DNA from 3 places in the Ruegeria sp. BI7 genome. Region 3 is predicted to be linked to each of the others. Evidence: riboswitches for the same ligand, from Rfam matches in the RefSeq annotation. Region 3 holds a riboswitch; each other region holds the start of a gene.
The links. Region 3 has a riboswitch for thiamine pyrophosphate ahead of thiD (bifunctional hydroxymethylpyrimidine kinase/phosphomethylpyrimidine kinase). Riboswitches for the same ligand answer to the same signal wherever they lie in the genome.

Region 1: linked by a shared signal. The riboswitch ahead of thiB (thiamine ABC transporter substrate binding subunit) and the one ahead of thiD (bifunctional hydroxymethylpyrimidine kinase/phosphomethylpyrimidine kinase) in region 3 are both predicted to bind thiamine pyrophosphate.
Region 2: linked by a shared signal. The riboswitch ahead of thiC (phosphomethylpyrimidine synthase ThiC) and the one ahead of thiD (bifunctional hydroxymethylpyrimidine kinase/phosphomethylpyrimidine kinase) in region 3 are both predicted to bind thiamine pyrophosphate.

Annotation. Positions count from the first base shown of each region.
Region 1 covers NZ_JBQFSK010000002.1:401,464-412,257, reverse strand. The annotation lists gene ACR0JB_RS09425 (thiamine pyrophosphate-binding protein) at 1-76, opposite strand, end outside; gene ACR0JB_RS09420 (GntR family transcriptional regulator) at 215-916, shown strand; gene ACR0JB_RS09415 (LysR family transcriptional regulator) at 921-1,820, opposite strand; gene ACR0JB_RS09410 (TRAP transporter substrate-binding protein) at 1,969-2,985, shown strand; gene ACR0JB_RS09405 (TRAP transporter small permease) at 3,057-3,662, shown strand; gene ACR0JB_RS09400 (TRAP transporter large permease) at 3,659-4,939, shown strand; gene speB (agmatinase) at 4,961-5,926, shown strand; gene ACR0JB_RS09390 (thiamine ABC transporter ATP-binding protein) at 6,015-6,707, opposite strand; gene ACR0JB_RS09385 (ABC transporter permease family protein) at 6,694-8,241, opposite strand; gene thiB (thiamine ABC transporter substrate binding subunit) at 8,217-9,197, opposite strand; TPP riboswitch at 9,230-9,334, opposite strand; gene ACR0JB_RS09375 (GDP-mannose 4,6-dehydratase) at 9,587-10,627, opposite strand.
Region 2 covers NZ_JBQFSK010000015.1:54,986-65,779, forward strand. The annotation lists gene ACR0JB_RS21185 (UvrD-helicase domain-containing protein) at 1-851, opposite strand, end outside; gene ACR0JB_RS21190 (ATP-dependent nuclease) at 848-2,653, opposite strand; TPP riboswitch at 3,335-3,454, shown strand; gene thiC (phosphomethylpyrimidine synthase ThiC) at 3,564-5,354, shown strand; gene ACR0JB_RS21200 (invasion associated locus B family protein) at 5,416-5,895, opposite strand; gene ACR0JB_RS21205 (hypothetical protein) at 5,914-10,794, opposite strand, start outside.
Region 3 covers NZ_JBQFSK010000003.1:225,131-235,924, forward strand. The annotation lists gene secA (preprotein translocase subunit SecA) at 1-280, shown strand, start outside; gene ACR0JB_RS10600 (hypothetical protein) at 381-1,304, shown strand; gene ACR0JB_RS10605 (phosphate ABC transporter substrate-binding/OmpA family protein) at 1,330-2,886, shown strand; gene radC (RadC family protein) at 2,891-3,646, opposite strand; gene ACR0JB_RS10615 (HesA/MoeB/ThiF family protein) at 3,757-4,719, opposite strand; gene ACR0JB_RS10620 (thiamine phosphate synthase) at 4,716-5,312, opposite strand; gene ACR0JB_RS10625 (thiazole synthase) at 5,309-6,073, opposite strand; gene thiS (sulfur carrier protein ThiS) at 6,076-6,270, opposite strand; gene ACR0JB_RS10635 (FAD-dependent oxidoreductase) at 6,254-7,231, opposite strand; gene thiD (bifunctional hydroxymethylpyrimidine kinase/phosphomethylpyrimidine kinase) at 7,228-8,031, opposite strand; TPP riboswitch at 8,075-8,181, opposite strand; gene dnaJ (molecular chaperone DnaJ) at 8,310-9,464, opposite strand; gene dnaK (molecular chaperone DnaK) at 9,539-10,794, opposite strand, start outside.

The sequences.
Region 1 (10,794 bases), on a different contig from region 3:
GTACACCATGAAGCTCCAGCATCTTCAGAATGACCTGCGCGCCGTTCATCCGCATGGGATCTGCCGGTTTCAACACATGAACCTCCGTTTCGTGAGTCGCCTATTCTAATTGTCGACAATTGATTATACAGTTTTGCCGACCAGTCAATACTCAGTTCAAACCCCGGCAAAAACCTGTTAGTCCAAAGCTTGATCTTTGACTTGAGGAAACCGGATGACAAAAACCGAAGATCGTGTTGGTCGCGTCTATGATCTTGTGCGCAGGATGGCCGAGAACTTTGAGTTCAAGCCAGAATCCCAGATCAATGAGGTTGCCCTGGCCAAAAGCTTTGGCACCAGCCGGACACCTGTACGCGAAGCGCTGAACCGGCTGGTGGCCGAAGGGTTCCTGACCTTTCAGGCCAGGCGGGGATTTTTCTGCCGTCCGCTTAGCCCCTCTCAGATTCTTTCCTTGTATGAGGCCCGGATCGCGGTTGAGACGGAAGCTGTGAGGCTGGCTATTCGCAAATCCTCGGATAGTCAGCTGGCCGCATTGGTGGAAACATTGCGTGGGGTTTTGAGGGAATATGACCAGTGCGAAGACCCCCGGCGGTTGTTGGAGTTGGATGAGCAATTCCATGTGGACATTGCCAAGGGGTCCAAAAATCAGGAACTTGTGCGTATTCTTGAGAACCTCAATGCGCGCATCCGGTTCGTTCGCCTGATCGACCTAAAGAATGCGTATTTGAATGGTGGGGCTGAAACGACGAATAGCCAAATTCCCAGCCACCTGATGATCATGCAAAATATTGCAGACCGCGATGAAGGCATCGCAGTTGATACCATTCGAAAACACATCGAACGCCGCCGAGAAGAGACGACTGAGGCCGTCGCCAAAGCGTTCGCCGAAATCTACTTTGTGGATGACGATGCCTAAGCGGCTATGACTCTTGACCACGCTTGCAGGATTTAACGATGTCTTGCACCAGAATTTCAACCGCCCTCCTATGGGCCAGTGATGGCCGTGTTGCGAGGTAAAAGGTTGAGTTCCAGTTCAGCTTGTCCGGCGCAAGCTCTCTGAGTCGATCGCGGTGGGCCCAGTTTTTGATAAAGTGTACCGGCAGCGGACCCAAAAAGTGACCGGTTTCAATCATCATCGCCATTGCTTCCATATTTGCCACGGTGGCTTTTGGCTGCGCAGTCTGAAGCACCGGTGACACCAGAATGTTGTAGGAGCGCTGACAAATTTGGTGCTGCGAGATTACATCCAGATCAATCTGATCGTCGGGTAAGTCAAACAAGGGATGATCCTGCCCACAGTACAAACGATGCTCTTCCTGGCACAGTTCGGTGTATGTCAGCTCTGGGACCTGATTGCGGAAGGGAGCGATTGCAACATGCAAATCACCGGTAATCAGTTTCTGTGTTAACTCAGTTGGTGATGCGACGACCACCTCTAGCTGCACTTCGTTGGGACGGTCGAGAAACCGCTTAAGGACCTGCGCCAGATTAAGCTCTGCCAGTGTATTGACCGCATCAATGGTGCCAATCCGCAGATCTCCGGTAGTGGTCCCACGCAATTCCAGCAATTCAGCGTCGAAATCGCGGGCGCTGCGCAAGATGTTTCCGGCCTTGCGATAGGCGATTTCGCCCCGTTCGGTCAGGCGAAACCCACCGCGGCCGCGTTCGCAAATCCGATAGCCAAGCGCCGTTTCCAGATCTCGGATTCGGATGCTAATCGCCGATTGCGTAATGCCCAATGCGTATTGCGCATCCGTAAACCCACCGCATTCGACCACGGTCACGAAGGTTTCAAGCAGAGTATTTCTGAGCAGTTTCAACGCTTATCCGCCTTTCGGGAGTCGTGGTGTTATTTACATAAAAATACCTCATGTGAACATAAACAAGATGATATTTTTTTGTGTAATTTTCTATGCTGTCCTGATCCCTGAAGACCAAACCCAATAAGGCAACAGGGAAGAAACCAACATGACCTTGACCTCTCATCCCCTCAAGATAACTGCCGCAGCAGCATTGCTGGGCCTGACCCCTCTCGCCGCCTTGGCCGAGGATTGGAAGTTCGCAATCGAAGAGATTCCGGGCTCGATCATGGATGCCTACGCGCAGGAGTTCAAATCGCGCATCGAAGCCGCCACCAATGGTGAAGTGACCGTGACCGTCTATCCGATGGGCACGCTGGGCACGCCGACCGAAACGGTTGAACAGGCCGCCGACGGTGTCATCCAGTTCACCAACGTATCGATTGGCAATCTTGGCACCGTGGTGCCAGAAAGCCAGGTTTTCCTGCTCCCCTACTTGCTACCATCCGATCCGGCCGCGATTTCGAACATCCTCAGCAACTCGGAAACCATCTACGGTCCGCTGAACGATGATTTCCGCCAGCGTGGTCTGGAAGTTATGACCATGTATTCCGAAGGGCCGCAGGTCTGGACCACCAACCGCGAAATCCGCACGCCCGAAGACTTTGACAACTTCAAGATGCGGGTGATGGTGTCGCCGATCCTGCTGGAGACCTATAAAAACATGGGTGCCAGCCCGACCCCGCTGCCGTTTGGCGAAGTGTTCGGCGCGCTGCAACTCGGCGCAGTTGACGGTCAGGTCAATCCGATCCCGACCATCGAAGAGATGAAGTTCTACGAGGTCACCAGCCACCTGATCTGGGCCGGTGAGCAAGAGCTTGTCACCACCGTCGTTGCCGGTTCGGACTGGTTTGAAACCCTCAACCCAGACCGCCAGCAACTTGTGCGCGACACCATGGCCGACATGACCGGGTTCATTGATGGCGTCGTCACCGACTTCAATCAGAAACGTCTGGATATCATCAAAGAAGCCAAACCTGACATTGGCCTGGTCGTTCTGACCGAAGAAGAGCGTGACGCCTTCCGTGAGCGCAGCACGGGCACCTCTGCCGCCTATGTCAACACGGTAGGCGACCGTGGTCAGGAACTGCTGGACGCGCTGCAGGCGGAACTGTCGGGCAACTGATCCCTCCCCACCCACTCACTCAAAACTACCTCACGCGCCTTGCGCGTGGGGGCTTTCAAAGGGGGGAAACCATGCAAAGCAATACTGCCACTCCCTTCGGCTTGTTGGGAAAGATCGACGCCGTCATCGGACGGATAGAAATCTGGATCCTGGGCTGGGGGGTCACCCTGATGGCCGTGAACACCATCGCCAATGTCTTTGGGCGATATGTGTTCAACCAATCCATCTATTTTTCGGAAGAGCTGAACGAGTTTCTAATTGTGATCGTCACCTTCATGGGACTGGGCTACGCCACTCGTAAGGGCATCCACATCCGAATGTCAGCCATCTATGACGCCTTGCCAGTCAAACTGCGCAAAGGCCTGATGGTAGTGATCGCCACCACCACAGCCATCGTGATGGGTGTGCTGGCCTGGTACGCGTTTGAATATGTGCAGAAAGTCGCCTCGCGCGGGCGGATCACCCCGGCGCTGCAGCTGCCGCTGTACCTGACCTATGTCTGGGTGGTGATCGGATTGGCACTGGCCTCGTTCCAATACCTGCTGACTGCGATCCGTAACCTGAACTTCGCTGACGAGGACGTCTATGTCTCGTACCTCGAAATTGACAGCTATGAAGATCCGGAAACCGCGTCAGCCATCAAGAAATTCCAAGATACTGCGGAGGCGGACAAATGACCGAGTTGATGCTGGTTGTAATGATCGTCCTGCTGCTGGCAGGCTTTCCAATGAAAATGCCCTTGATTTCGGCGGCTGTGCTGGGGTTTCTCGTCTACTTCCCTGAAATGAACATGCAAATCCTGATCCAGCAGATGATCGGGGGCGTGAAGCCGGCTGCGCTGATCGCGGTGCCGATGTTCATTTTGGCCGCTGATATCATCACGCGAGGACATTCCGCCAACCGGCTTATCGATCTTGTGATGAGTTTCATGGGCCATATCAAAGGCGGCCTGGCAATTTCCGTCACCTCGGCCTGCGCCTTGTTCGGAGCTGTGTGTGGGTCGACCCAGGCGACGGTGGTGGCCATTGGCGGTGCGATGCGGCCGCGGATGCTGAAATCGGGCTATAGCGACAGCTTTTCGATCGGGTTGATCGTAAATGCCGCTGATCTGGCCTATCTGATCCCGCCATCCATCGGCATGATCATCTATGGCGTGGTCTCGGGGACATCGATTTCGCAGCTTTTCATCGCGGGCATCTTGCCCGGGTTGCTGATCGTAGTGTTATTCTCGGCCTATTGCATGGTGTACGCTTACCGTCACGATATCCCAGTTCTGCCTCGCGAGGGGTGGGGACAGCGCTTTACCGCGTTGCGCAAAGCCCTGTGGCCGATGGGATTTCCGGCGATCATCGTCGGAGGCATCTATGGCGGCGTGTTCTCACCCACCGAAGCGGCGGCAATCTGCGTGCTTTATGCTGTCATCCTCGAGGTTGTGATCTTTCGTTCGATCAAGGTCGGAGACCTGTTCGATATTGCCCTGTCCACAGGGGCCATCACGTCCGTCGTGTTTATCCTGATTGCCGCCGGTGCCGCCTTTAGCTGGACACTTAGCTTTGCCCAAGTGCCGCAGACTATCATCGCAGCGCTGGGGCTGGAACAAGCCAGCCCGCTTGTGGTGTTGCTAGCGATCAACGTGGCCTTCTTCCTCGGCTGCATGTTCGTTGACTCGATCGTGGTGATCCTGATCCTAGTTCCGATCTTTGCGCCGATGATCAAGGCCAGTGGGTTGGACCCGGTACTGGTTGGCGTTCTGATCACACTGCAAGTTGCCATCGGAGCCGCCACACCACCCTTTGGCTGCAACCTGTTCACCGCCATCGCCGTATTCCGCCGCCCCTTTGTCGAGGTGGTCCGCGGCGTGCCGCCCTTTCTAATCATCCTTTTGGTTGTCACCGGGCTGTTGATGGCTTTCCCTCAAATCGCGCTGTTCCTGCCGGAATTGGCGTACCGATAACCCATAAGAAACGGAGAAATCATGTCGGGTCATGGCTATGAATCTGGTCGTCTGAACCTGCCTTTTGTCGGCATCGCGACTTTTGGCAAAAAACCTTATGTCGAGAATTGGGATAAGATCGACGCTGATGTCGCCGTCCTTGGTGCACCTTTCGATTTCGGGTGTCAGTTTCGATCCGGTGCCCGGTTTGGGCCGCGCGCTGTGCGCGAAGCGTCAACCCTGTTCAGCTTTGGCCACGCCGGTGCCTATGACCACGAGGATGACGCAACCTATCTGGCCAGCGATGTGCGCATCGTCGATCTGGGCGATGCCGACATCATCCATACCAAGACCGAGGAAAGCCACGCCAACATCGAATTCGGTGTGAAGAAAATCCTCGATGCGGGCGCTCTGCCGGTGACTATCGGTGGAGATCACTCGATCAACATTCCGTGCATCCGCGCCTTTGAAGAAGATTGCGCAAAGAACGGACCAATCCATGTGATCCAGATCGATGCGCATCTGGACTTTGTCGACGAACGCAAAGGCGTCACCGATGGTCACGGCAACCCCATGCGTCGGGCAATCGAAAAAGACTATGTCTCGGGCATGACCCAACTGGGCATCCGCAACGTGTCCTCAACCGCGAAAGAAGGTTATGACGACGCGCGGGCGCGGGGTTCAGATATCCTATCGGTACGACAGGTGCGTAAACTGGGAACTGAGGGCGTTTTGGATCGTATCCCCAAAGGTGCGCGTTATTACGTCACCATAGATATCGACGCGTTCTGCCCGTCGATTGCGCCCGGAACAGGGACACCCAGCCACGGCGGGTTTCAGTACTATGATGTCCTGGAAATCGTTCAGGGGCTCAGTAAACGCGGTAATGTGGTTGGCATTGATCTGGTTGAGGTCGCCCCTGCCTATGACCAGACCGAAAGTACGCAGATTCTTGCGGCGCAACTGCTGCTGAACTTCCTCGGATTCATTTTCCACAACCGGCAATAAGGTCCCTCCCCGTCAGTCCGGCGTGCAGAAACCTTTCAACTACGCGCCGGGCTGCGAGCTTCCTTTCGCAGGTTTCCATCCAATGTCCCTACCCCAAATAGTCGCGCAGGCTGGGCGGTGGATTGTCCAAAAGGTCCCGGGTCGGCGCAGGAGGATGTGCCTGTTCGTTAGACACAAGAACCGTCTGACTGGTAATGCGGCGCGCGTCCTGCGGGTCGTGGCTGACCATAAGCAGGGTCGCTCCGGTTTCCGCCAGCAACCCAGCCACAAGATCAAGCATTTCATCCTTCAGTGCCGGCCCCAGCGCCGCAAACGGTTCGTCCAGCAGCAACATCTGACGACGCTGCACAAGAACCCGGGCTAATGCGACCCGGCTTTGCTGACCTCCAGACAGTTCGGCTGGCTTGCGATCACCCAGACCCGGCAGGGCAACCCGATCTAGTGCGGATTGGACCTGAGATTGCTCATCAACCGTCAACCGCCCGTTCGGGCGCAAGCCCAAAGCGATATTCTGTTCGACCGTCAGATGTGGGAATAGATTGCCATCCTGAAACAGCATCGCCAAAGGGCGCTTGCCAGGGGCGCGGTTGGATATAAGGTCTCCGTCCCAGAATACCTTTCCCTGTTTGAGGTCACGAAACCCGGCAATCGCCTCAAGCAGTGTCGACTTTCCCGCGCCAGACGGCCCAATAATGGCTACACTGGCACCGGTCTCGACGGCAAAATCAGCACGCAACGAAAATTTTCCGTTCTCGATTACGCAGCCTTTAAGTTTCAGCATGCAACCGCCCTCCGCGATCCAAAAGCCAGAATGCCCCCATCGACAGTAACAACAGCAACAGAGCTGCCCCGGCCGCTGCTTGCATCTGATACGCCCCCATCAACCGATAGATCTGCAAGGGCAAGGTCGCGATCTGTGGATCGGCGAACAGGGCAATAACTCCCAGATCTCCCATCGATAGCGCGGCTGACAAACCCGTGGCAAAGCGGATCTGTGGGCGCATGCGCGGCAACAGGACGCGGGCAAAGAATGTTTTCTTGTCCATGTCCAGCGACAGGGCAAGCCGTCCGTGTCGCGCCACCACGTCGCGGGCTGCCGGCACCAGAATGCGTAGCGCGAAGGGCAAGGCCATGACGGCATTCACCAACGCGGTTACCGGCAATGCCAGTGTTACTGGATTAGCGATGGGGCGGATCAGAATGAACATCCCGGTACCAATCACCAACGGTGAAGCCGCCAGTCCCAAAATACCGCTAAGCTCGACAATCCCGTAACGACCGGTTGCAACGGCCATGGCCATCGGCAGTGCAAGCATCAACAAAACAATCGTACTAGCAGTGGCAACCAGAACCGATATCACCGCCGCACGGAACACCAAGGCAGGCATTTCGAGCAACCCAGATAGGCCAGAGATCGCCACGGCAGCCAAAGGAAGAAGCAGAAACGCTGCCGCGAGCCCGATCCAGCACGCATCGACTGCAGGCGCGCCGCCATCCCATCGTTGTATCGCGCGATCCAATCCAGCGCCGAACCCGTCACCACGCGAAAACTTCAAAGCAGCTAGCGCGGCAGCAGCGGTCAAGGCCAGTTGCACCGCAGAAAGCAACGCCGCGCGGCCAAGGTCGAAATCGTAGGTAAAGGATTGATAGATCGCGAGTTCAAGTGTCGTTGCGCGGGGCCCTCCGCCAAGAGTCAACGCGACGGCAAAGCTAGTCAGGCAAATCGCAAAGATTACGGCCAGAACACTTGGCAGAATGCGCCTTAACATTGGCAGTTCGATCAGACGGAACATGGCAAAGCCGTCGCAACCCAATTGCGCGGCCAACCGAAATCTTTCTGCCGGAATTTCCTGCCACGCCTGCAGGATCAGCCGCGTGGCAAGTGGTAGGTTGAAAAATACATGGGCTAGAACCACCCCGTGCAACCCATAGATGCGCAGCGGCGGCAAACCAAACAGACCTAAAAAATCTGAAATCCAGCCGGCACGTCCGAAAACCTGCAACAACCCAAGGATCGCGACGATGACCGGCAGGATAAAGGGGGCGCCCAATAGGGCGATCAGGGCAGACCGCCCACGAAACCGACGCCGCGCCAGTGCCCGGGCGACCGGAATAGCCAGCCCGGCACTGAACAACGCAGACAACACCGCCTGAACCAGCGTAAAGCGCAGCGCCGCCCAATCGGCCGGACCCAACCCACCCGCTGTATCAGCGCGCAGGGCTACCGCGGCCAATGTGCCCAATATCAGCGCAGCAACCAGTGCCGCTGCGCCAACACCCGGCCAAGGGCTTACTGGCTGAGCGCGCCCAGCCATTCCGCAAGCGCCTGATCCCGCACGGCGGCGGCTTCATCCGGGGTATACAGCAAGGATTTCTCAGGCGTGATCAACGTGTCAAACCCTTCGGGCAGGCCAGCCGCAGGGGTCACTGCCGGATACATCCAGTTGGTGGTCGGGATGATCTGCTGGAAGGTGTCCGAGACCATGAATTCCAGAAATTGATCCGCCAGTTCGGGCTGATCGGTACCGGCCAGCTTCGCCGCAACTTCAACCTGCATATAGTGGCCCTCATCAAAGGCAGCCGCTGCTTTGCTGGCGTCATCCTCGGCGATCAAGTGATAAGCAGGCGATGTGGTGTAGCTGAGCACCATGTCCGCCTCACCCTCAAGAAACAGGCCATACGCCTCGGACCAACCTTTGGTCACGGTCACGATATTGTCGGCAAGCCCGGCCCAGATTTCGGGGGCTTCGTCTCCATAAGACGCTTTGACCCACAACAGCAGCCCCAGACCCGGAGTGGACGAACGCGGGTCTTGAATAATGATCTTGCTTTCACCCTCGGCCAGTTCACGGAAATTGGCAGGTGCCGCCGCATCTGCGTTATGGACAAAAGCAAAATAGCCCCAGTCATAAGGCGCGAACACGTCATCCGACCATTCAATCGGCAGGGTATAATCGGCGCTGACCGAGTTGGGAGCAAACAAGCCAGTTTCCTTGGCCGCTGCGATCAGGCCGGTGTCCAGCCCAAGCACCACATCGGCGTCCGTGTTTTCACCCTCAAGCCGAAGACGCGACAACAGTGCCGCGCCGTCTTCGACGCCCACGAGGTTCAGATCACAGTTGCATACTGCTTCGAAAGCTTCTTCTACTTTCGGGCCCGGACCCCAGTCCGAGACAAAGCTGTCATAGGTGTAAACGGTCAGCTGAGGTTTGTCGGCCGCGACAGCCGCTGTTGCGCTCAGAAGTCCCGCAGCAATCATCAGATGTTTCATGTCATCCTCCATTGCGGCGAGAGGGCAAGGGTGGATGAAACCGTTACCTTTCCCTCCGCCGGTTCTAGCCGGTTCAGGTTCTACGGGTTCGCCAAAAGCATCTCAGCGCGGCAGGCCACGCACCCCGAGGTGAGGTTGTCAGTAGGTTGGAACGGACGAAAAGACAACCGGGTTAAAGTGCTTTTTTTGGATGCTCAAATTGGCATCCGTTCAGTTGGATTGAGAGATGCGCAACATAAGCGCCCTGAGGAACAATCACCGTAGGAAAGGTTTTGAACTACGTTCCGGGTACTGGAACAATTTGCGTTTTTACCCTTGAGAATTTCAGAGGCCGAACCTCAAAACTGAGAGGACGGCCACCAATCTTTTAGGCCTGAAGGCTAACCATCTTACCTTTCGGTCCCAGCCGCGTTGGGACGATAAAAGTCGCGGTACCACTTAACAAACTCAGCCACACCATCTTCGACCGAAGTCCTTGGTTGATAACCGGTCAATTCCCTGAGCAGCGATGCATCGGCCCAAGTTGCGGGCACGTCACCGGGCTGCATTGGCATCATGTTTTTATTCGCCTTGATGCCAGTGGCCGTTTCGATGGCTTCAATAAACGCGGTCAGCTGTACCGCATCATTGTTGCCGATATTCACCACTCGATGGGGGGCGATCGGTGACAAACTGTCCCCTTCTCGAACATTGCCGTCTGCGGGGCGCACAGGGACGGCGTCCATCAGCAGGCGGATCGCCTCAACCAAATCTTCGACATAGGTAAAGTCGCGTTTCATGTCACCGTGATTATAGACATCGATCGCATTGCCCTCGAGGATCGCTTTGGTGAATTTGAACAGCGCCATGTCCGGGCGACCCCAAGGGCCATAGACGGTGAAAAACCGGAACATGGTGATCGGCAAATCGAACAGATGCGCATAGGAATGGGCCATGCTTTCGGTCGATTTCTTGGTGGCCGCGTAGAACGACATCTGATGATCGGCGCGTTGGGTTTCCTTATAGGGCATCTCGGTATTGGCGCCAAAGGCCGAAGAAGTCGAAGCCAACAGCATGTGTTTTGGCGGATGCGCCCGCGCCGCTTCCAGAATTTCGAAAGTCCCTATCACATTGCTTTCCAGATACGAGCGCGGATTCTCGATCGAATAGCGCACCCCAGCTTGGGCAGCGAGGTGAATGACATAGTCAAAACCATGTTCCCCGAACAGCTCCATCATCAGGCCGGGGGTTTCGACCTTGCCGATGACGGGCGAAAAATTCTTACCATTGGGTTCGCGCGCCAGCATGTCGTGGCGGGCCTTTTTCAACGACACATCATAATAATCGTTCAGAGAGTCCAACCCCACTACGTGGTACCCTTGGGCCAGCAGAAGCTTGCTCAGATGAAAGCCAATAAAACCGGCTGACCCGGTGATGAGAACGCTCTGCATAATGTTGCCCTTGTAAAAAACTTGGTATTTCGGGCCTTTTTAGTGCGAGATCAAGGGAAGATACCACCACAGTTATCGCAGAAAACGGTGTATTCTGCTGTGCCCTTTCGCCACCCGGGCGACGCGTAGCAATAATCTGCCATTGTATAGGATTGGCAGCAGCGGAC
Region 2 (10,794 bases), on a different contig from region 3:
TTAACGATCTGAGGCGCGCAACGGAAATTGCCCGTGAGAACAAAGTTCTGCTCAGCTTGCACACCGATTGCGAACGCTTGACCCAAGTCTGGACGAGCGCCCGCGAAGCCATTGATCGATTGGTTTTCGTCACCAACAAGAAAAAACCTGCTTCGAAGATGCCGCTCTAACTCGCCCAGAATTGCAATCTGAACATCGGTTGTGTCTTGAAACTCATCGACAAGGAGCCAAGCAAACCTGCATGAGAGACCATGCCCAACAAAGGAGTGCTCGCGTAGAATTCGAAGCGAGTAGAAAAGGATCATTGCAAAGTCGATGTAGCCATTGCGACGCATCAACTCCCAATATCTTGCGGCATTGGCCTCGCTGACAATTCCCCCATCAATACCAACGCCTGCGGCTCGGCCCTCTGAGTCCATCCGCAAAGAAGCGTAATCCTCAAAGGTTCGAAACTGTATTGCCCTGCCAATCTCATCTTCGACCGTTCTAACAAGGCGGTCGAAGAGGCTCATCTCACGTGTCAAAACCTTGAAACCATCGGGCAGTTCGGGAATGAGCCAGCAGTAGGGCTTTAAGATAAATCGTAGGCAGAATGCATGGATGGTTGCGATCTCGCAGCGCTCTAGTAGCGATTGAGAGCCGTTTTGCTTTATCCTGCTTTCAATCTCCTCCACGGCGGCATTGGTATAGGTGATACAACCAACCGAGCGCGGAGTGTCTTCCAATTGTTCGGCGAGCAACAGTAACTTCGCCATAATGACCCGCGTTTTTCCACTGCCGGGACATGCTGTAAGGAGTAAGTTTCCATTGTGCTCAACTGCTTGCCGTTGTTGCGGCGTCAAAGTAGTCATTCTTGAAGCCAATCAATCGCTTGCTGAATGTACTGAGGCAAGCCTGAACATAGGTGCGCATGACGCGCTGCGACCTGCGCGAACCGGCCTTTACCAAATCGTTTGGCAGTATTGAGGACAGATGTTCCTAGGTCTTCAATAACCTGACTTTCAATCTCTGGTCCCAGATTGTCGTTTTGAAGAGAAGCGAGACCGGTCTCGAGTTGCACTGTGATCTGAGGCGCTCCAAGCTGCCTACAAGCTTCGATGAGCATTGGCAGTGTTTCAACTGTCACCAGCTCACGCTCGAACGTCGTTGCGCCAGCAAATACCCGGACGAACTCTCCTTGGAGGGCAGCAAGGTTCGGCTTTTCTACAACCAAATCAAATTCATCGCTTGCGTCCGACGGCCTTAAATCCGCGTCAGTCACAACTGCGCATTTTTTCTCCAGGTTTCCTGTGCGGAACAAACGAGTAAATACATCGAAGTGCACCCCGTGAATAGCAACAACAGAAATTCCTTCCCGCTCAAGGTTCCCGCCATGTACTGCCTCATAAAGCGCTGGGAGAAGAAAGAGCTCAGCGGCCCCTTCAACAAGCATTACTTTTCGTGCAAACAGCAAGTCGCTTTTTGTGGAGTCCAGATACCGCTCAAGATCGGCGATGGCATTTGCATCCAATTGATCGTTAGCGGCCAATGTGCACGATACGACAGAAGCGTCGGCGCGTTTGGTAAGAGATATAAGCGTATTGAAGGGTGCAAGCGAGGTTATCTGTGTACTGTGGCTCGTGAGAAGAGTTTGTACGTCCTTTGATCGCAGTGCAACAAGCAAGGAAGCTTGAAGTTGAGGGTGCAAGTGCGCCTCCGGTTCCTCGACAAGTACGAGTTGTCCTGCTGAGTTCCCGCGAGCACGCCGTCTTTCCAGGTACTCCATCAAAATGGCAATATACAGAATGTTGTTCATACCCAGACCATTTCGGCCAGGTTCAAAAGACGTCATAGCCAAGTCGGAAAGCAGTATTTTTAGGTTGCGAACAATTGCCTGAAATGTTGCAGCGGAAAGTCCGAGCGTCGCATCCATCTCAAATGCTGGCCCTGACACATCCTTGAAAGATGCGTCGATAGAGTTTGCAATGTCTGCAACTGCAGCTGATGCCTCTATTTGTTGATTAGCGTTGTCAAGAATTGCAATCAGCGCATCCTGCTCCCCTTGGTCAATCTCGCATGCTTCGATCAACCGGACCAATGGGGACGTTCTGAAGTTACGCAGCTCATTTTCGACATCGCGCAATGCCGGCAAGCTCACCACCAAATACGATTGTAAATCCGAGAAGCGGACAGCTTCACCGATTTCATCGTCCCAATCGATTTCCGTGAGATCGATTGCAGGGTTGCCTCCGCCTTTTAGTTCCCACTGATAGTCCTCCAAAGTCAGATCACCGGCAACGATTTCCTCTGTCCCTAGCGCCTCTCGCACGCTCAGCCTCGGGCGAAACCGATAGAAAATGCGCGCCTTGTTAGCCTCTGTTTTCCAAGTTGCAACCAATGCTTCCTGGTTCACGATTCCTTCAAAACCACTCAATTCAACACCGATAAGAACTTGATTTGGATGAGCGATGTCGACGCTGGTATGGATGTCTTCCCTAACAAGGGAGCGGAACATGGAAGGAAAGGATACATCGAGGCATATTTGCACAGCACGAAGTAAAGCCGTCTTGCCAGTGTTGTTTTCGCCAATAATGCAGGAGAGATCGTTGTCGATGCTAACATCAGCACTCTTTAAACCACGATAATTTTTAACAACAATTCTAGAAATTCGCATCCGAAACTTGCCTCTTGGGTTGTTCTGTAGAGAACCAATGCACCATTGGCGATACTATGCAATTGCATTTTGGCCTACCAAGCAGCTTCGATGAAATAGTCTCAAACAGAAGTTCAATAGTTTTCCAATGTCCGCTCATGGAATGCCGCAAAGCAGCGTTTCGGATTTTGACCAAAGGCAGCTTTGGGCCGCAAGCGATCAGGGCAGGGCACATTGTCGCTCAACATTGTTCAGCGCAAAACCTTACGCTGTGAAGCTGTCGGTCTGGGAGTTGTGTCTGCTCTCGGAGGTTCTCGATGCGCGTCGCAGTCGACGATCGTATTTCTGCAGTCTGAGACAAGCTTGTTAAGTCTAAATCAGCGAAATCCACCAAAATGCATGAAAATCTTAAGTCGTTGAATTATTGGGAAGACGAGTCCCATTAATTCGGTCTCATTAATTACGTACTCCGACAATTCTCCCTCAAAAGAGGGAATTACCCAATAAGACGTCTTATGTTAAATAACTGCGTTTAACTTACCGTCGATATGCGGAGTATCTGTCGAATAGGTCGGCATGCGCATCAGATAGGACCGTATTTCTGGTGACACACTGCACCGAATGGAAGGTCCCGGCCGTTCGAGAAAATCTGAAACAAATGAATTTTGGTGCTTGTTTAAGCCGTGAACCTCAAGCTAAATCACCTGTACGCAGGGGAGTCCCACCAAGGGGACTGAGAGGCTGACGGGGCAATGCCCGGCGACGCGACCCTTTGAACCTGACCCAGTTGATACTGGCGTAGGAAGCTAGGGCGCGCAGGCCACATTACCGGGCAAGCGCACTCCGAACAGGGGGCTGTCTGCCTTCTCGTTTCCCCAAGCCAAAACTCATCTGGTGTCTTTTTAAGTTGAACTGCTTGAGGAGCACCAACATGAACGTCCCCAACCCCAAAATCACCGCCGGTGAACTGCCCGCATCGCGCAAGATCTATGTAAACGGCACATTGCACCCGGATGTGCGCGTGCCAATGCGTGAAATTTCGGTCCACCCCACGGCGGGGGAGCCACCCTTGCCTGTGTATGACAGTTCAGGGCCGTATACCGATCCGCAGGTGATGACGGACATTCGGCAAGGTCTGGCGCCGCTGCGTCGCAAGTGGATTGAGGCTCGAGCAGATGTCGAAGAATATGATGGACGTAAGATCAAACCGGAAGACAACGGCTTTGTCGAAGGTGATCGGTTGACGCCCGAGTTCCCTGTGCGCCCGCGCCCTCTGCGCGCCAAGGATGGAAAAGCTGTGACGCAGCTGGCCTATGCCCGCGCCGGCATCGTCACCCCGGAAATGGAATTCATCGCCATCCGCGAAAACCAATTGCGCGAAGGTGTCGTTGAACAGCGCGAAGGCAATGATTGGGGTGCAAACATCCCTGATTATGTGACCCCGGAATTCGTGCGGGACGAGGTCGCCGCTGGTCGCGCCATTATCCCTGCGAATATCAACCACCCTGAAAGCGAACCGATGATCATCGGGCGTAATTTCCAGGTCAAGATCAACGCCAATATGGGTACCTCGGCTGTGACCTCTTCGATGGAAGAAGAGGTCGATAAAATGGTCTGGTCGATCCGTTGGGGTGCTGATACCGTCATGGACCTGTCGACCGGCCGCAACATCCACAACACTCGTGAATGGATCATCCGCAACAGCCCGGTGCCGATTGGCACCGTGCCGTTGTATCAAGCGCTGGAAAAGGTCAACGGCATTGCCGAAGACCTGACATGGGAAGTGTTCCGTGACACGCTGATCGAACAGGCCGAACAAGGCGTCGACTATTTCACCATCCACGCAGGCGTGCGCCTGCATATGGTACCGATGACGGTAAAACGGGTTACCGGTATTGTGTCGCGCGGTGGGTCGATCATGGCCAAGTGGTGCTTGCATCACCACAAGGAAAGCTTCCTCTATGAGCATTTCGACGAAATCTGCGACATCTGCCGGGCCTATGATGTGTCGTTCAGCCTAGGCGACGGTCTGCGTCCCGGCTCTATCGCCGACGCCAATGACGAGGCACAATTTGCCGAGCTTGAGACGCTGGGTGAGCTGACCAAAATCGCGTGGGCCAAAGATTGTCAGGTGATGATCGAAGGCCCCGGACACGTAGCCATGCACAAGATCAAAGAAAACATGGACAAGCAATTGGAGTGTTGCCACGAGGCGCCCTTTTACACGCTTGGCCCCCTGACCACCGATATCGCGCCGGGCTATGACCACATCACCAGCGGCATTGGTGCTGCGATGATTGGCTGGTTTGGTTGTGCGATGCTCTGCTATGTCACGCCGAAGGAACATCTGGGGCTGCCGGACCGGGATGATGTGAAAACTGGGGTTATCACCTATAAGATAGCGGCTCATGCCGCTGATCTGGCAAAGGGTTTGCCGGGCGCACAACGTCGTGACGATGCGCTGTCCCGCGCCAGGTTCGAGTTCCGCTGGGAAGATCAGTTCAACCTGTCGCTGGACCCGGAAACGGCGCGGGAATTCCACGACCAAACCTTGCCCAAACAAGCGCATAAGGTGGCGCATTTCTGTTCCATGTGCGGGCCGAAATTCTGCTCGATGCGGATCAGCCACGACATTCGAACTGAAGCGCAGAAAGAGGGGATGGAGGCCATGGCCGCCAAATTCCGTGAAGGCGGCGACCTTTACATGCCCGTGAAAGACTAAACACCGAGGCGGAGCCGATCCTTTCGGCTCCGCACGCTCTTGCATTGAAGGGAAACTACTCTCAGGGCAATAGATCGGATACTTTGCTGAACCCAGTCAAATCGAAGCCAAATGAAATTGGCTCTCCGACCCTGTTTTTAGCGTCGATCTGCAATTGATTACCTGCCCGCATCGCAGACATCCATTCCTGGGAAACTGGCGAACGGGCAAAACAACCTTGTGCCTCGCATGTCAGGAACTCCAGACGGGCGACCTCGGCATCATCCACCTTTGCAACCAGCCCTTCCGAGAACAAAAGACCGAATGGCAGGGTCAGCACGGTCTCAGTCTCGTCCTTACCTGCAGCCTTTATAAATGCGATGGACGTAAGCCTTTGGTTGTTTTCGGTCAAAACGATGCTTTGGGTCATTTCGCAGATCAACTCGGACCCAACGGCCCGATTGCTGCAATTGACCGACCATGGCGGCGCTGCGCCTTCCTGCGCAGCAAGGGGAGTTGCCAATCCCAATGTGACCCCCAAAGCGCTTATCCAAGTTTTCATCCTGCTGTCCCTCATCGATTAGAATTGTAGTCCAAGGCCAAGACCTACCTGTAGGGCCCTGGTTGAGTCTCCGAACAAATGATCGAGGCTCAGATTGACAAAGCTGCTGTCATCCAGCGCAAACAGCCCCAACCGGGCCGAGACCAAGCCATGCGCGTCGCCGACAAAGCTGGTGTTTGAAAACCCACCGTCAGCGGTGCTCGCTCCGTTGAACCCGGCGGTGACCGATACGGTATCATCCGACGAGAGAATGGCACCAACCTGAAAACTTGCGCGAAGCTTCTGCGAGGCACTCAGGGTTTGCTCGGTTCCGATTTCCAGCGAAGGCGTGAACGAATAGATCATCTCGCTATCGTCTTGCAGAACGACCCCCGCTAGGGTTGCATCGCCATTGCTTTCGGTTGCCAGACGTGTGGCATCAACGGCTACCTCAGGGCGCAGATAGGAACTGCCGCCCGCGAACCTGTGGTCATAAGCAAGGCTGAGACGCAGGTTCTGATGGTTCATCTTGTGCTTGATCTCGCTGACACCAACGGTGCTTACGATTTGACCGTTGGGCAACACGCCACTGATCCCGCCCGCGCTGAGCGTATCATAGTCTGACCAACCGGCCGACAGCTGGGCTGCAAACTCCCACGCGCCGGTGTATTTGGTCAGCGAGGCACCCAGATTGAACCGATCACCCGTTGCATTGTAATTCGACCCGTTCCGTAGGCTCATCTCGTCATAGCCTACCGCGAACCCAGCGAATAGCTCATCCCCAACCGGCAGACGGACACCAGCCGACAGGTTGGTGTCGTTGATGTCCAGCTCTTCGTACATGCCGGTCTGATCGCGGTCATAAAAAGACCGCCCGCCTGAGAACCAGACACAATTGCGCGGGTCATCCCCGAACTGGTAATCGGTAAACCGTTCGCAATTGTGCAGTGTATCCGCAAATACCCGGGTGCCATAAAGCGCATCCACGGCATCGGCGGCATAGTCGGCAGTCGACAGGCTTTCGATTGCGGCGATGACATCGGCCTCGGACTGCATGTTGCCGATCAAGGCGAACAGTTGGCCTTGGGCAGCCGATCCCTGCCCGTTCAGAACTTGGTTGATGTAATCCCCGATGGCCGCCTGATTGGCGTTCATGCCGGGGGTCGAATAATCCGGCGTGATCACCAGGTCGACCGAACTGCCGTCAGAGGTGGAGCCGTTCAGGCCGATGGAATAATCCAGCACCACAGTGTCTTCGATCAGCGTGCCCGCGTCTGCGGCGGTTCCATCAAGATTGATGATGACAAGCGGCAAGGCCCTTTCCAGCGTATTCAGCAGTGGCACCAGCGTACCGCCCATGGTGGCATTACCGGTGGCATTAACCAGGTCGCTGTTGCCACCCGATGCCCCAGAGGTCAGGAAATACACGTCGAAGGTTGACGTTGCCGTTGCTCCAAAGGCCAGGCTTCCGGTCAGGTTCAATGTCTGGCTGACATTGCCGCTGAAGGTAAAGTCACTGGCCGCAACCGTCGCCGTCAAATCTCCGTCCAGACCCAGATTGGCCCCCAGTACAAAATCACCGTTCACCTGCATGAAGCCGTCAGCACCCAGATTGACCGTATCCAACGCATAGAAGGCCGCGCCGTCTTCGACGGTAAAGCCGTTGGTGCCTGCGCCAAGATCCATGTTGCCAAGGGCCGTACCCGCAAGCGAGATTTGTTCGTTGCCGTCGCCTCCATTCACCAATTGATCGTTGCCGGCGATCAACAGGGTATCTTTAGACAGGGTCAGCACATTGTCGGTGCCGCCGTCCACAACGATTGATGCGCCTGACCCCGCGTCGCCGGTGCCGCCCATGACGACGCCGTCAAAGCCAAGTGTGATCGCGTCTGCGCCATCGCGCCCCTCGGATTGTGCCAAGACGCCGATGCCGCCCTCGCCCACCGACAGGATGTTACCATCAAGCGTCATGTCGATGGCGCCACCAGAGCCCGCACCACCAGCAGCCCCGCGATAGACCGAGTCCACCATGCCACCGCCGCCGCCAAGCGACTGCGCCACAACACCAATCGCATTTTCGCCCGTCGTGACGATGTTGCCGGATTGCGAGAATCCGATATCACCGCCATCACCGCTATTTGCAGCAGACAGGTTTACCGTGATCCGGCTGGCCTCCATATCGGTTGAAACGAGACCGCCGCCGCCACCGATACTTTGGATAACGAACCCGTGCGATCCAGTTCCACTGGTAGTCATGTCCCCGATATTTGCAAAGCCGACATCACCACCGTCACCGGTTGAGTCGTCTTGCGCGCCCAGCGTTACATCCGCACGCCCAAGACCCGAGATGACAACTTCGCCCCCACCGGCACCGATACTCTGAACGCTTTGGCCAAAGGATCGGTCACCACTTGTGAACACGTTGCCGTCCAGCGAAAGGTCGATATCGCCGCCATCGTTGTTGAAGCTGGGATCAGAGCCCAGGATCACAGACGCGGCCTTTTCGATCCCGGCTTCGCCATTCGTATTGCTGTTCAGCACAAGTTTGCCGCCACCGCCGCCGATGGATTGCGCCGCACCGGCGGACGAGAACGCGCCATCGGTGCCAACATCACCGATCCGGCTTCCGTCCACGTCACCACCACCGGCGTCATCCGTGTCAATCGCACCCAGACGTGCGGTGATATCGATAGTGTCACCGTCTTGAACATCCACCGTGGTCGCGGATGTTCCACCGCCGCCACCGACACTCTGCAACATCAGGCCGGTCGAGCGATCGCTTGTGGTGGCAATGTTGCCGTTATGGGCCTGTGTGATCTGGTTGCCCGCCATACCCGACACGTCATCGCCACCAAGGGCGATATCGCTGCTGACGACCGAGCCGGTCGCGCCAGCGGTCGTGGTGGTGAAATCGACAGAGGTATCAGTATTGCCGCCGCCGCCATTCACCGATTGGACAAAGACCGCCTCGCTGCCCGCGCCATTGACCAGAATATCTCCGGTCGAGTTGACAGTTACAGTGCCCACCGAACCGGTGGATCCCTCCCGAGCCCCCAGCGCCTGCGAGATTGTGTAATCCAGCACCGAGACCAGCGGGGACGACACCGAATAACCCGCGTTGCCGCCGCCGCCGCCAACGGATTGGGCATAGATGCCAAACCCGTTTTCGGCATTCACAACAATTGTGCCAGTGTGGTTGACCGTGACGTCTCCTCCATCAGAACCCGATCCGCCTGATCCGCCAATGGCGATCTTCGAATAGGATTTGCCCGTCATTGTGTTCTTAAGGTCGTTCACGTCCATCGCAACGGCCAGACCGCCATTGCCGCCGCCGCCACCGACAGATTGTGCAAAGATGCCGTAGGCGCCTGTGCCATCCACTTGAACGTCTCCGGTGTTGGTGACGACCACGTTGCCGGCAACATTGCCGCTGCCGCCCGATCCGCCGATATTCAGCTGCGCGGTCGGAGAGCTGCTGTCCCCGGTCTTTAGCCGCAATGTCCCCGTGATTGAGCTGCCGCCATTGCCACCGCCGCCGCCGACGGATTGGGCAAAGATACCATGCGCACCGGCACCCGTTGTCACGATCGTACCGGCATTGGTCACCGCGACATTGCCGCCCGTGCCACCCGTACCGCCTGATCCGCCCAGACCAAATTGCAGCGCCCGCCGCGTAGTGGCCTCGGCCCCGCCATAGCGCCCGTCAACCGAGATGGTCGAGCCGCCATTGCCGCCGCCGCCACCGATGGACTGGGCAAAGATCCCGTGACTTTCCGTACCATCGGTCAGGATCGTGGCATCGGCTTCGTTGACGACGGTTACCGTGCTGCCCGCGCCGCCAGTGCCACCAGTTCCGCCGATCAGAATGGCGTTTGTCGTTGATCCTTCCGAGGATCGGCCCAAGATGATGTTGCGCACCTGTTGCGCGTCGCCTCCGCCACCGCCAACGGATTGCGCATAAATACCGATAGACTTGTCACCTGTTGTTGCGATGACATCGCGGTTAGTAACCGACACTGCCGCAGACATCGCACCGGTGCCGCCATTGCCGCCAATCGAAATTGTCGCTGTGTTGCCGATCTCTTTGCGCAGGTTGATGATGCGGTTTTCCACCAGGCCACCCATGCCGCCTCCGCCGCCGACGGATTGCGCATAGATGCCGTGCGCCATCGTGCCCGCCGTGGTGATCATGCCGTCATTCACAACGGTCACAATGTCCGACGTCATGCCGTCCCCGCCAGTGCCTCCGATGTTGATCGAGGCTGCCGTCCCCACGGTTGATGGGTTAACGAAGGATTTGATCGTATCCAGGTTTCCCTGACCCGCCTGCACCATACCGCCAGTGCCACCTGCACCGCCCACCGATTGCGCCAGCAACCCGATCGAGCGTTCCCCCAGCGTTGCGATCCGTGCGGTACTGGTCACATCGACCGTGCCACCTACGCCGCCAGAGCCTCCGGTGCCACCGATGGACAGTGATGCCGAAATGCCGCCACCGGCCGAGTTGCTGGCCTTGCCGCCATTGCCGCCACCGCCGCCCACGGATTGCGCGAACACCGCATGGGCATCGTCGCCCTGGGTGACCACGGTGCCCGCGACCACAGAAGTCACGTTACCGGCCGCGCCACCAGTGCCACCCGCCAAACCGACCGACACACTGGCCTTGTTGCCCTTGCTGTCGCCGGTCTTTGGCGTGCCAATGCTGACCGAGGTAGACGAAGAATTGCCGCCGCCGTTGCCAATAGATTGGGCAAAGAACCCGTAAGAGCGGTCACCCGCAGTGCTGATGATACCGTCCGAGCTGGCAAAAACATCGCCGCCACTGCCGCCGGTGCCACCGGCTCGGCCGATCTGAATGTTGACGTTGCCGCCATCCACCGAGGTCGAGGCCGAGTTATAGCCCGCATTGCCACCACCGCC
Region 3 (10,794 bases):
TGAGACCGTGACTCAGCAATTGTCACGCGTGCGCCCACTGTCTGAAGAAGAGCAGCGGGAAATGCTGGCGCAGATGCAAGCACAACAGGCTCAGGCGCAGCAGCAGGTCGAACAAGCGACCGAACGGGCCGAAGCGGTAGCCGAGGCCGAAGCCTCGGGCGATCCGCGTCCCGGCTTTGTCGAGGATGATCCAAGCACCTGGGGCAACCCGTCGCGCAATGACCGTTGCCCCTGTGGATCGGGCAAAAAATTTAAACACTGCCACGGGCGCCTGACCTAACGTCAGCGTAATTCAGACACATTGAGTCCTCCTCACGGCCACATATTGGCCGTGATTCAGAATCAATATGCGACTCGCTCCTTCAACTGGGGAGGGTGTCTTGTTTGTAATAAAGAACTACGTGACCACCGGCGGCACAGTCGTTTGCGCGCTGGCAATTGGTTACCTGATGCAAAATGGATTTCCTGCGTGGTCTGACGACGTGCAGGGCACTGAACTTGCGGCCGCTGATCAAGGTGCCGGTATTCCCGGGCTGGAGGACATCGTCTTGACCTCCTCGACCCCCGCCCAGGAAACGGTTCGCGCCATCCCTTCTGCACAACGAGTTGAGACTCCCAGCCGGTCAACCCCCTCTGATCACGCTGATTGTAGCCTTAGTGCCCGCGCACGCGCCGTGCCCGGTGCTGCCGCGCGCCTGATCATCAAGGCCCCCTGCCACGGTAATGAACGGATCGAGGTGCATCACAGTGGACTGACCGTAACCCAGCAGACAGACGCCAATGGCACGCTGGACCTGACCATACCGGCCTTGTCGGAATACGCGATCTTCCTGATCTCACTTGACGATCAGAAAGGGACCGTAGCCACCACTCACGTTCCCGACATCAGCCAGTATGCCCGCGTTGTATTACAATGGCAGGGCACGACCGAGCTGCAGATCCACGCGCTGGAATTTGGGGCCAGCTATGGGGATGCAGGTCATGTTTCGGCTCAGTCTGACTCGCAAGGCGCAGGCAGTGTCGTTCAGCTGACGCAACCGACCTTCAGCGATGCGCGCAACCTCGAGATCTATTCCTTTCCCGCCGCGCAATCGGATCAATCGGGCTCGATCGAATTGACGGTCGAGGCTGAGGTGACGTCAGAAAATTGCGGCACGGACCTGCACGTTCAGTCGCTGGAGTTGCGCGAAGACCGGAAACTGCGGCCGCGCGAATTAACGCTGAACTTTCCAGACTGCTCCAAAACAGGTGAGTTTCTGGTGTTGAATAATCTGTTCCAAAACCTGACAATCGCGGCAAACTAAAACCGCAGGCAGGCTCGAACTTCCTATGACATTTCTTCGTGTGGCGGCGGTCACACTGTTTTCGGCAACACTTTCCTCAGCCGTTCAGGCGCAGGATATCTCGCTCACCTCTCATGACGGCAAGGTCGAGGTGACAGGCACTCTGCTTGGCTTTGACGGAGAGTTCTACCGCGTCGACACCCAATTTGGTGAGCTGACGGTGGATGGCTCGGGCGTGACCTGCGATGGCCCTGCCTGCCCCAACCTGACCGATTTCGTGGGCGAACTGAGGTTTTCAGGTTCTTCCGTCATGGCCGAGAAGGTGTTGCCTGCCCTGTTGATGAGCTTTGCCGAACAGGAAGGGCTGTCAGTCACGTCCCGTCAGCCCGCTCCGGACAGTTTGATATACGAGCTTCATCAGGATGGGCGCGACGCGCCGCTGGGCCGATTCTATTTCGATATCGGCAATACCGGTCAGGGCTTTGCCGATCTGATCGCGGATCAGACCGACATTGTCATGGCTTTGCGCGAAATCCGCCCGTCAGAGCAAGAGGCTGCCGAGGCCGCTGGTTTGGGCGATTTGACCCACGCACGCCGGTCGCGGGTTATTGCGTTGGATGCGTTGGTGCCCATCGTGGCGCCGGACAATCCCGTGCCCCAAATCTCTCCGGCGGTTCTTGCCTTGGTGTTTTCTGGCGCGATTGACAATTGGTCCACCTTGGGTGGACCCGACGCACCAATTGCTCTGCACCTGCCCGACGTCGGATCAGGTCTGGCACAAGGGGTCGAGGATCAACTGCTTTCACCCGCCAGTATCGATCTGTCTGATGCCGTTATCCGGCATAAGCGCAGCAGCGATCTGGTTCAAAAGGTCATCAAGGACCCTTTTGCCATCGGCATCGCTAGCCAGGCCGAGGCTGACGCGGCCCGCGCACTGCCCCTGACCGGTGGATGTGGTCACGTGTTGATGGCCACCCGGCAGACGATCAAGACCGAGGACTACCCGCTGACCTCACCCATGTTCCTGTACCTCCCCAAGCGCCGCCTGCCCCGTATTGCCCGGCAGTTTCTGGCCTATACCCAAGGCGACGCAGCCCAAAAGGCGATCCGCAATGCGGGTTTTGTCGATCAGGAACCCGAGATGATGCGGATCGGACTGCAGGGCGATCGTCTGGCCAATGCGGTGGCCTCGGGTGGCCCCGAGGTTGGGTTGGAGGAATTGCAGCGCATGGTCGATACCCTCAGACCCATGTCCCGGCTGTCGCTATCGGTCAGGTTCGAGGCAGGCTCGTCCCGCCCCGACGCACAATCACGGTCGAACATCCAGCATTTGGCCCAACAGCTTGAGGCCGGGACGCTGAATGCGCGTAAGCTGGTGTTCGTTGGTTTCAGCGACGGCGACGGAGCCGCGACTGCAAATAAGCGGATCGCCTTGCTGCGCGCCAAAACCGTGCGCAATGCGGTGTTGGCGGCGGTGGAAACTGCCATTCCCGATAGTGTTGAATTGCAAGTCGATGCGTTTGGTGAGGCGATGCCGATGGCTTGCGACGACACCGAATGGGGCCGAAAGATCAACCGCCGGGTCGAGATCTGGGTTCAGTAACTCGCTACAGGTATCCCTGCGACCGAAAGCTCAGCTCATTCGATTTGCCGATGATCAGATGATCATGCAGCGTCAGCCCCAGGGCCAGACATGCGTCCTGTATCCGGTTGGTCATGTCGATATCTGATTGCGACGGGGTCGGATCGCCCGAAGGGTGATTGTGTACCAGGATCAAGGCTGACGCATTCAATTCCAACGCCCTTTTCGCAACTTCGCGCGGATAGACCGGTACGTGATCGACGGTGCCCTTGGCCTGTTCCTCATCCGCGATTAGCACGTTCTTGCGATCCAGATAGAACACCCGGAACTGCTCCGTCTCGCGATGGGCCATCGTGGTGTGACAATAGTCAAGCAGTGCATCCCAACCTGAAATCACGTGCCGCTGCATCACCCGCGCCCGGGCCATGCGATGGGCGCAAGCCTCAAGTATCTTCAAATCGGTGATCACCGTGTCACCAACGCCCTTGATCTGACGCAGCCGTTCCTCGGGCGCGGTCAGAACCCGGTTGAAATCCCCAAACGTGTCCATCAGCGCCCGTGCCAGCGGCTTTACATCCTGCCGCGGGATTGAACGGAACAGCACCAGTTCCAACAGTTCATAATCCGGGATCGCCGCTGATCCACCTGACATGAACCGTTCCCGCAGGCGTTTCCGGTGGTCTTTGATATAGGACGGCAATCGCCCCGAGGGCAGGGGCGCCACCGGGGCTTCGTCACTTTCAAACAGCATCGGGGCTTCGGCAAAGGCGTCCTGAGTCATGCGCTCAGATTTGCGCAGAATCGGTTTCCGAAAGGTTAACGCGCCCAAACAACCTTAGACCCCTTTGGTCGATAGTCACCGGTTTCCACCTACCTCGTGTATCAATTCACTCATGTAGTTGAGGCTGCAACCAGGACAATCTCACCGGACCAATCCGATTGAATTTGCTCAGCCGCCCGCCATGCGCGCAATCCGCTAGAGCAACAAAGCGCAAGTCTTTTTCCTTTGTTAGGCTCTGTTTTCAGGGATTCAACAATGTCCCGACGTGCTCTGCTGTGAAGAGGCTCGGGGGCCTCGTCCCGGGTGCGCAGTTCAATGATCACATCATCTTCGGTCAATTGGCTGGCGGAAAGAAATCGAAAGTGGTGCGCCGGTTCCGGTGCGCCGTCAAATCGGAATGTGGTGCTGCGCAGCGTGCGGGCGTCAAACTGTACCAACTGTCCCAAAGGCGAGGGGTCCAGGCCAAGGATCACGCCCAGCGCCATTTGCGCCTGCAAGGCACCTATTACCCCAACGACAGGGCCCAGCACGCCGGCCGTTGCACAGCTCGCGCCGCTATCCGGTGCATCCGGGAACACCGCACGCAAGGACGGCGCGCCAGCACAGAACCCACCGACATAGCCGGTCAGCCCCAATACGGATGCGCTGATCAGCGGCTTGCCCTGCAACAAACAGGTATCCGACAGGATATAGCTGGCCGCATAACTGTCCGCGCAGTCCAGAACAATGTCAGAGCTGCGGACAAAATTTAACACATTCTGATTTGTTAGAGCCTGATTCTCGGCCATTACGGTGATGTCACCATTCAGCGCCCGGCAGCGTTCTGCGGCGACTTTGGCCTTGGAGCGCCCACAGTCGGATTCAGCGAACAATGTCTGCCGATGCAGGTTCGATAGCGCGATTTCATCTCTGTCCAGGATGGTCAATTGCCCTACCCCGGCCCCGGCCAACAAGGGTAAGACCGGGGCGGCTAACCCGCCTGCGCCCACCACCAGAACCCGCGCTGCTGACAGGCGGGTCTGGCCTGCCGGTCCAACCTCGGGCAGGATCATCTGGCGGGCATAGCGGCTCATCTCGTGACCTCGATCCATTCGCGAACGCGGGTTTCTGGATCGGAATTCAGCGTGATGTCCGTGACGACCGAGACGATGTCGGCCCCCGCCTGCAAGACGCCCGGCGCCCGCTCAACGCTCATGCCGCCAATCGCGACCAGAGGGATATCCCCCACCCGCGTCTTCCATTCGGTGACGCGTGGCAGGCCCTGCTGTTCCCATTTCATTTTTTTCAGGATCGTCGGATAGACTGGGCCCAAAGCCACATAATCCGGGTCCATGGTCAGGACTCGCTCTAATTCATCATCATCGTGGGTGGAGACACCCAGTTTCAGCCCCGCCTTGCGGATGGCTTTCAGATCGGCCTCGTCCAGATCCTCTTGCCCGAGATGAATCCACTCGCAACCAGCGTCGATAGCCGCCTGCCAATGGTCGTTGACCACCAGCACGGTGTCGTGGGCACGACACAAGTCCCGTGATTGGGCGATCTGTTCCCGTATGACCACATCAAGCTGATCCTTAATCCGCAGTTGCACCAGCTTCACACCCAGGGGCAGCATCCGGCGCAACCAATCAGAGTGGTCGAAGATCGGATAAAATCGGCCTAACATCATGATAAGAAGGCCTTTCCGATTACCGGAGTTGACGGTTCGGCCATATCGCGCGCCTCGATCGGGTCGGCTTGATGCGCCAGTTGCCCGGCCTCAATCGCCAGTATCATCGCGCGGGCCATGGCCACAGGGTTTCCAGCACGAGCGACAGCGGTATTCAGCAGAACGGCGTCATAACCCAACTCCATCGCCTGCGAAGCGTGACTGGGCAGGCCGATCCCGGCATCCACAACCAATGGAACATTGGGGAACTCGGCCCGCATCGCGCGTAGAGCATATTCATTGTTCAGCCCGCGCCCCGACCCGATGGGTGCACCCCAAGGCATCAGCACCTCGCACCCGGCGGCCAGCAGACGCTCGCCCACGATCAGGTCGTCGGTGGTGTAGGGGAAAACCTGAAACCCGTCCTCGGTCAGTATGCGCGCGGCCTCGACCAGTTGAAACACATCTGGCTGCAAACTGTCAGTGTGGCCGATCAATTCCAGCTTGATCCAATTAGTGTCAAACACCTCACGCGCCATATGGGCGGTGGTTACGGCTTCTTTGACCGTGTGGCAACCAGCGGTGTTTGGCAGGATCAGCACGCCCAGCTCGCGGATCATCTGCCAGAAGGTCTGCCCAGCCCCGGATTCACGGCGCAAGGAAACTGTGGCAACACCCGCGCCGCTCTCGCGAAACGCCTGTTCCAGAATGGCGGGGCTGGGGTACTGCGCCGTGCCCAGCATCAATGAGTTGGGAAGTTGGGTCCCATAAAAGCTTTTCATCCTCAGCCTCCCTGCATCGGCGCGACGACTTCAACCCGGTCGCCATCGGTCAACTTTTGAGCAATGCGCAGACCCGAGGGCACAAAGTCTTCGTTTACAGCTGTCGCTACCCGTCCAGAGAACCCGCATTCGACCAACAGATCCGAGAGGATTTCGGAGCGCACCTCGCGCGATTCACCATTAAGCACGATCTTCATCAACCATCTCCGAATGTTTGTTGTCCAACGCCAGATCGGCCACTCCCTGCGCCAGCGCTGGGGCCAGCAGATAGCCATGGCGGTACAGTCCGTTGGCATAAATCGTATGCCCCAGCCGCCGGATGCGGGGCAGGTTGTCGGGAAAAGCCGGGCGCAGATCGACACCGATCTCAAGCACCTCGGCCTCGCCAAAGGCGGGGTTCAGCGCATAGGCGGCGCTGAGCAGTTCCAGCATAGATCGGGCCGTGATACGGCTGCTGTCTTCGCTTTCGATCATCGTTGCGCCCAGCATGTAGAAACCATCCCCACGCGGCACGATGTACAGCGGTATCCTGGGGTGCAGTAGACGTACAGGTCGCGTCAGGTTCACGTCCGGGCAGCGGATCACCAACATCTCTCCCTTGACGCCGCGCAGGTCGTGCAATACCTCACGCGCGTGCAGACCGCGGCAATCGATTGCATTCTCCAGCTGGGTCGGGACCAGTTTCCGGCGGAAAACCACCCCTTGGTCCTGCAATTGGCGGTGCAGATCCCGCAGCGCCTGTCGCGGGTTCAGATGAGCCTCATCCGTGAAATGCAGACCTTTGGTGAAACGGGTTAAATCAGGCTCTAAATTGGCAATTTCAGCCTGACTAATCTCGGTATACCCCCCGGTCCGACGGGCGAACCGACGCAGATCCGGCAGATCACGCGGGTTGGCAACAACCAGCGTGCCACGTTGTTCCACCCGAGTACGCGTAGTCCACCACTCGAACGCAGCCTTGCCCAGCCGCAACACCGGTTCTTCGGCGTTTTCAAACTCGCACCACGGGGCCAGCATACCCCCAGCCCACCAAGAACACCCATGCGGGCCCGGAGGGCCGCCGGGATCGAACACCTGAACCTGCGCCCCGCGCGACACTAGCTCGCTGGCTACGGCGAGCCCGGCCACACCGGCCCCTATGACCGACCAGACCGTCACGCGGGCCAGACCCGATGGAAATGATGAACCGGGCCATGCCCCTGTCCGACCATCAGACTGTCAGCTTTAGCAATGGCCCCTTGCAGATACTCATGCGCCTGCGCGACCGCGTCGGTCAGGCCCAGCCCTCGCGCCAGCCCGGCTGCTATCGAAGACGACAGGGTGCAACCGGTGCCATGCGTATTGCGCGTATTGCGCCGAGTGGCGGTGAATTCTGCCACAACTCCCGAAGGATCAAGCAAGACGTCGTGGCAAACGTCGCCGCGCCCATGTCCGCCTTTCATCAATACCGACCGCGCCCCCAGCCCGCACAGCGCCGTCCCCTGCGCGATCATCTGATCGGGGGATTCGGCATCCGTGGTGCCCAACAAACACGCGGCCTCGGGCAGGTTCGGGGTCAGCATGGTCGCTTGGGGCACAAGAACATTACGCAGGGTCTGAACCGCATCCTGTGCCAGCAAGGCATCGCCAGATTTGGAGATCATCACCGGGTCCAGAACGACGGGGCCATCATACCCAGCGATAGTCTCGGCAACGGTTTGAATAATTTCAGGGGTCGCAAGCATGCCGATCTTGATCGCGCTCACATCCAGGTCGGTCAGCACCGCCTCGATCTGAGCGGCCACTACGTTGAGCGGTATGCCATGCACTGCGGTCACAGCCCGCGTGTTCTGCGCCGTGACCGCCGTGATCACGCTGGCCCCATACACGCCCAACGCAGACATCGCCTTAAGATCCGCCTGAATCCCGGCACCACCGCCACTGTCCGAGCCCGCAATTGTCAGGGCAATATGCGCCATATCGTTGCTCCATCATCAGGGGGCAACGCAGCATGGAAAACGTCTGTTTGTGTAGACCGTTCCCTACGCCGGTATTGCCCGGATCAGGTTCGATGGGTTAGCGCATTCACGCCTCTCAGCCCCTTGATCAGGGCACCCCAACGGTTGGCGCGACAATCTCAGGGGATGCGAAGGGATTCAAGGGCCAATTTTCGCGAAGTTCATGGACAAACTGGACCTATAAAACGAAAAAAGCCGACCCAAGGGGATCGGCCTTTTGGCAACTTGGTGGAGTGATCTTAGCCCTTCATCCCATCCCAAAAGGATTTGACGGATGAGAAAAAGCTTTTTGATTCCGGGTGGTTATCCTCACCCAAATCGTCGAACTCTTTCAGCAGTTCTTTTTGGCGACTGGTCAGGTTGACCGGCGTTTCCACCGCCAGTTCGATGAACATGTCACCCACACCGCCGCCACGCAGGGCGGGCATGCCTTTGCCGCGCAGGCGCATCTGACGGCCCGATTGGCTGCCTGCCGGTATTTGCACGCGGCCGCGGCCACCATCGATGGTTGGCACTTCGATCGAACCGCCCAGCGCGGCCTTGGCCATGCTGACCGGAACGCGGCAATAGAGGTTCACACTGTCACGTTCGAACAGCTTATGATCCGACACTTCGACAAAGATATACAGATCACCCGGAGGACCACCACGCATCCCAGCTTCACCCTCACCTGCCAGGCGGATGCGGGTTCCGGTCTCGACACCGGCGGGGATGTTGACGGACAGCGCACGCTCTTTTTCCACGCGGCCTGCACCGCCACAGGCTTTACAGGGGTTCTTGATGATCTGACCCAGACCCGAACAGGTCGGGCAGGATCGTTCGACGGTAAAGAAACCCTGCTGTGCACGCACCTTGCCCATGCCCGAACAGGTTGGACAGGTGGTCGGCTCCACTCCGCCTTCTGCACCCGATCCGTCACAGGCCGAACAGGCCACGGCAGCAGGAACACTGATGGTTTTCTGCAGGCCCGCGAACGCCTCTTCCAGCGTCACGCGCAGGTTATAGCGCAGGTCCGATCCGCGCGCCGCACGGCGCCCGCCACCGGGGCCGCCACGCTGACCGCCCATGAAATCGCCGAACAGATCGTCGAACACGTCTGAGAATGCGCTGGAGAAATCACCCTGTCCAAAGCCGCCGCCCGGACGACCACCTCCGCCGCCCATACCGTTTTCAAAGGCGGCATGGCCGAAACGGTCATATGCGGCCTTTTTGTCGGCGTCGCGCAGAACATCATAAGCCTCGTTGGCTTCTTTGAACTGCGACTCGGCATCCGGGTTGTCTTTGTTGCGATCGGGATGCAACTCTTTGGCTTTCTTGCGAAAACCCTTTTTGATTTCATCCGCTGATGCGCCCTTTGATACGCCGAGCACATCGTAGTAGTCGCGTTTTGACATCAGTATTTCCTTCAGCCTCAACGTATTTGGGCCGGCCCGGCAACCGGACCGGCCCACATTGGCCCGGTTACCCGTTAGTTACGCTTGTCGTCGTCCAGATCTTCGAACTCGGCGTCAACAATGTCGTCCTCACCCGGCGCAGCATCTGCCGCCGCAGGCTCATCCTCACCTTCTTCGGCTTGTGCCTTGTAGATGGCTTCGCCCAGCTTCATGGCCGCTTCGGTGACGTTCTGGATGCCCGACTTGATCTTGTCGGCATTCTCGGTCTCCAGCTCGTCCTTCAGCGCGGCAATTGCCAGCTCGATGGCTTCGATGGTGGTCGGGTCGACCTTGTCGGCATGCTCTTCCATCGACTTTTCGGTCGAGTGGATGAGGCTTTCCGCTTGGTTCTTGGCGTCGACCAGCTCGCGGCGTTCCTTGTCGGCTTCCGCGTTCTCTTCGGCGTCCTTGACCATCTTGTCGATGTCTTCATCCGACAGACCGCCCGAGGCCTGGATGGTGATCTTCTGCTCTTTGCCGGTGCCTTTGTCCTTGGCCGAAACCGAGACAATGCCGTTGGCGTCGATATCAAAAGTCACCTCGATCTGAGGCATGCCGCGTGGTGCAGGCGGGATATCTTCGAGGTTGAACTGACCCAGGATCTTGTTGTCCGCAGCCATTTCACGCTCACCCTGGAACACGCGGATGGTTACGGCGTTCTGGTTGTCCTCGGCGGTCGAGAAGACCTGAGACTTTTTGGTCGGGATCGTGGTGTTGCGATCGATCAGGCGGGTGAACACGCCACCCAGCGTTTCGATACCCAGCGACAGCGGGGTCACGTCCAGCAGAACTACGTCTTTGACGTCGCCCTGCAGAACACCGGCCTGGATGGCGGCGCCCATGGCAACCACTTCGTCCGGGTTCACACCCTTGTGCGGCTCTTTCCCGAAAAACTTGGTGACCTCTTCGATCACTTTCGGCATCCGGGTCATACCACCGACCAGAACAACTTCGTCAATGTCGCCAGCCGACAGACCAGCGTCTTTTAGAGCGGCCTGGCAGGGCTTCATCGACTTCTTGATCAGGTCCGAAACCAGCGATTCCAGCTTGGCACGGGTCAGTTTCATGACCATGTGCAGCGGCTGACCGTTCGAACCCATCGAGATGAACGGCTGGTTGATTTCGGTTTGCGAAGTCGAAGACAGCTCAATCTTGGCTTTCTCAGCAGCTTCTTTCAGACGCTGCAGCGCCATCTTGTCTTGCGACAGGTCGACACCGTGTTCCTTTTTGAACTCATCCGCCAGGTAGTTGACAATGCGCATGTCAAAGTCTTCACCACCCAGGAAGGTGT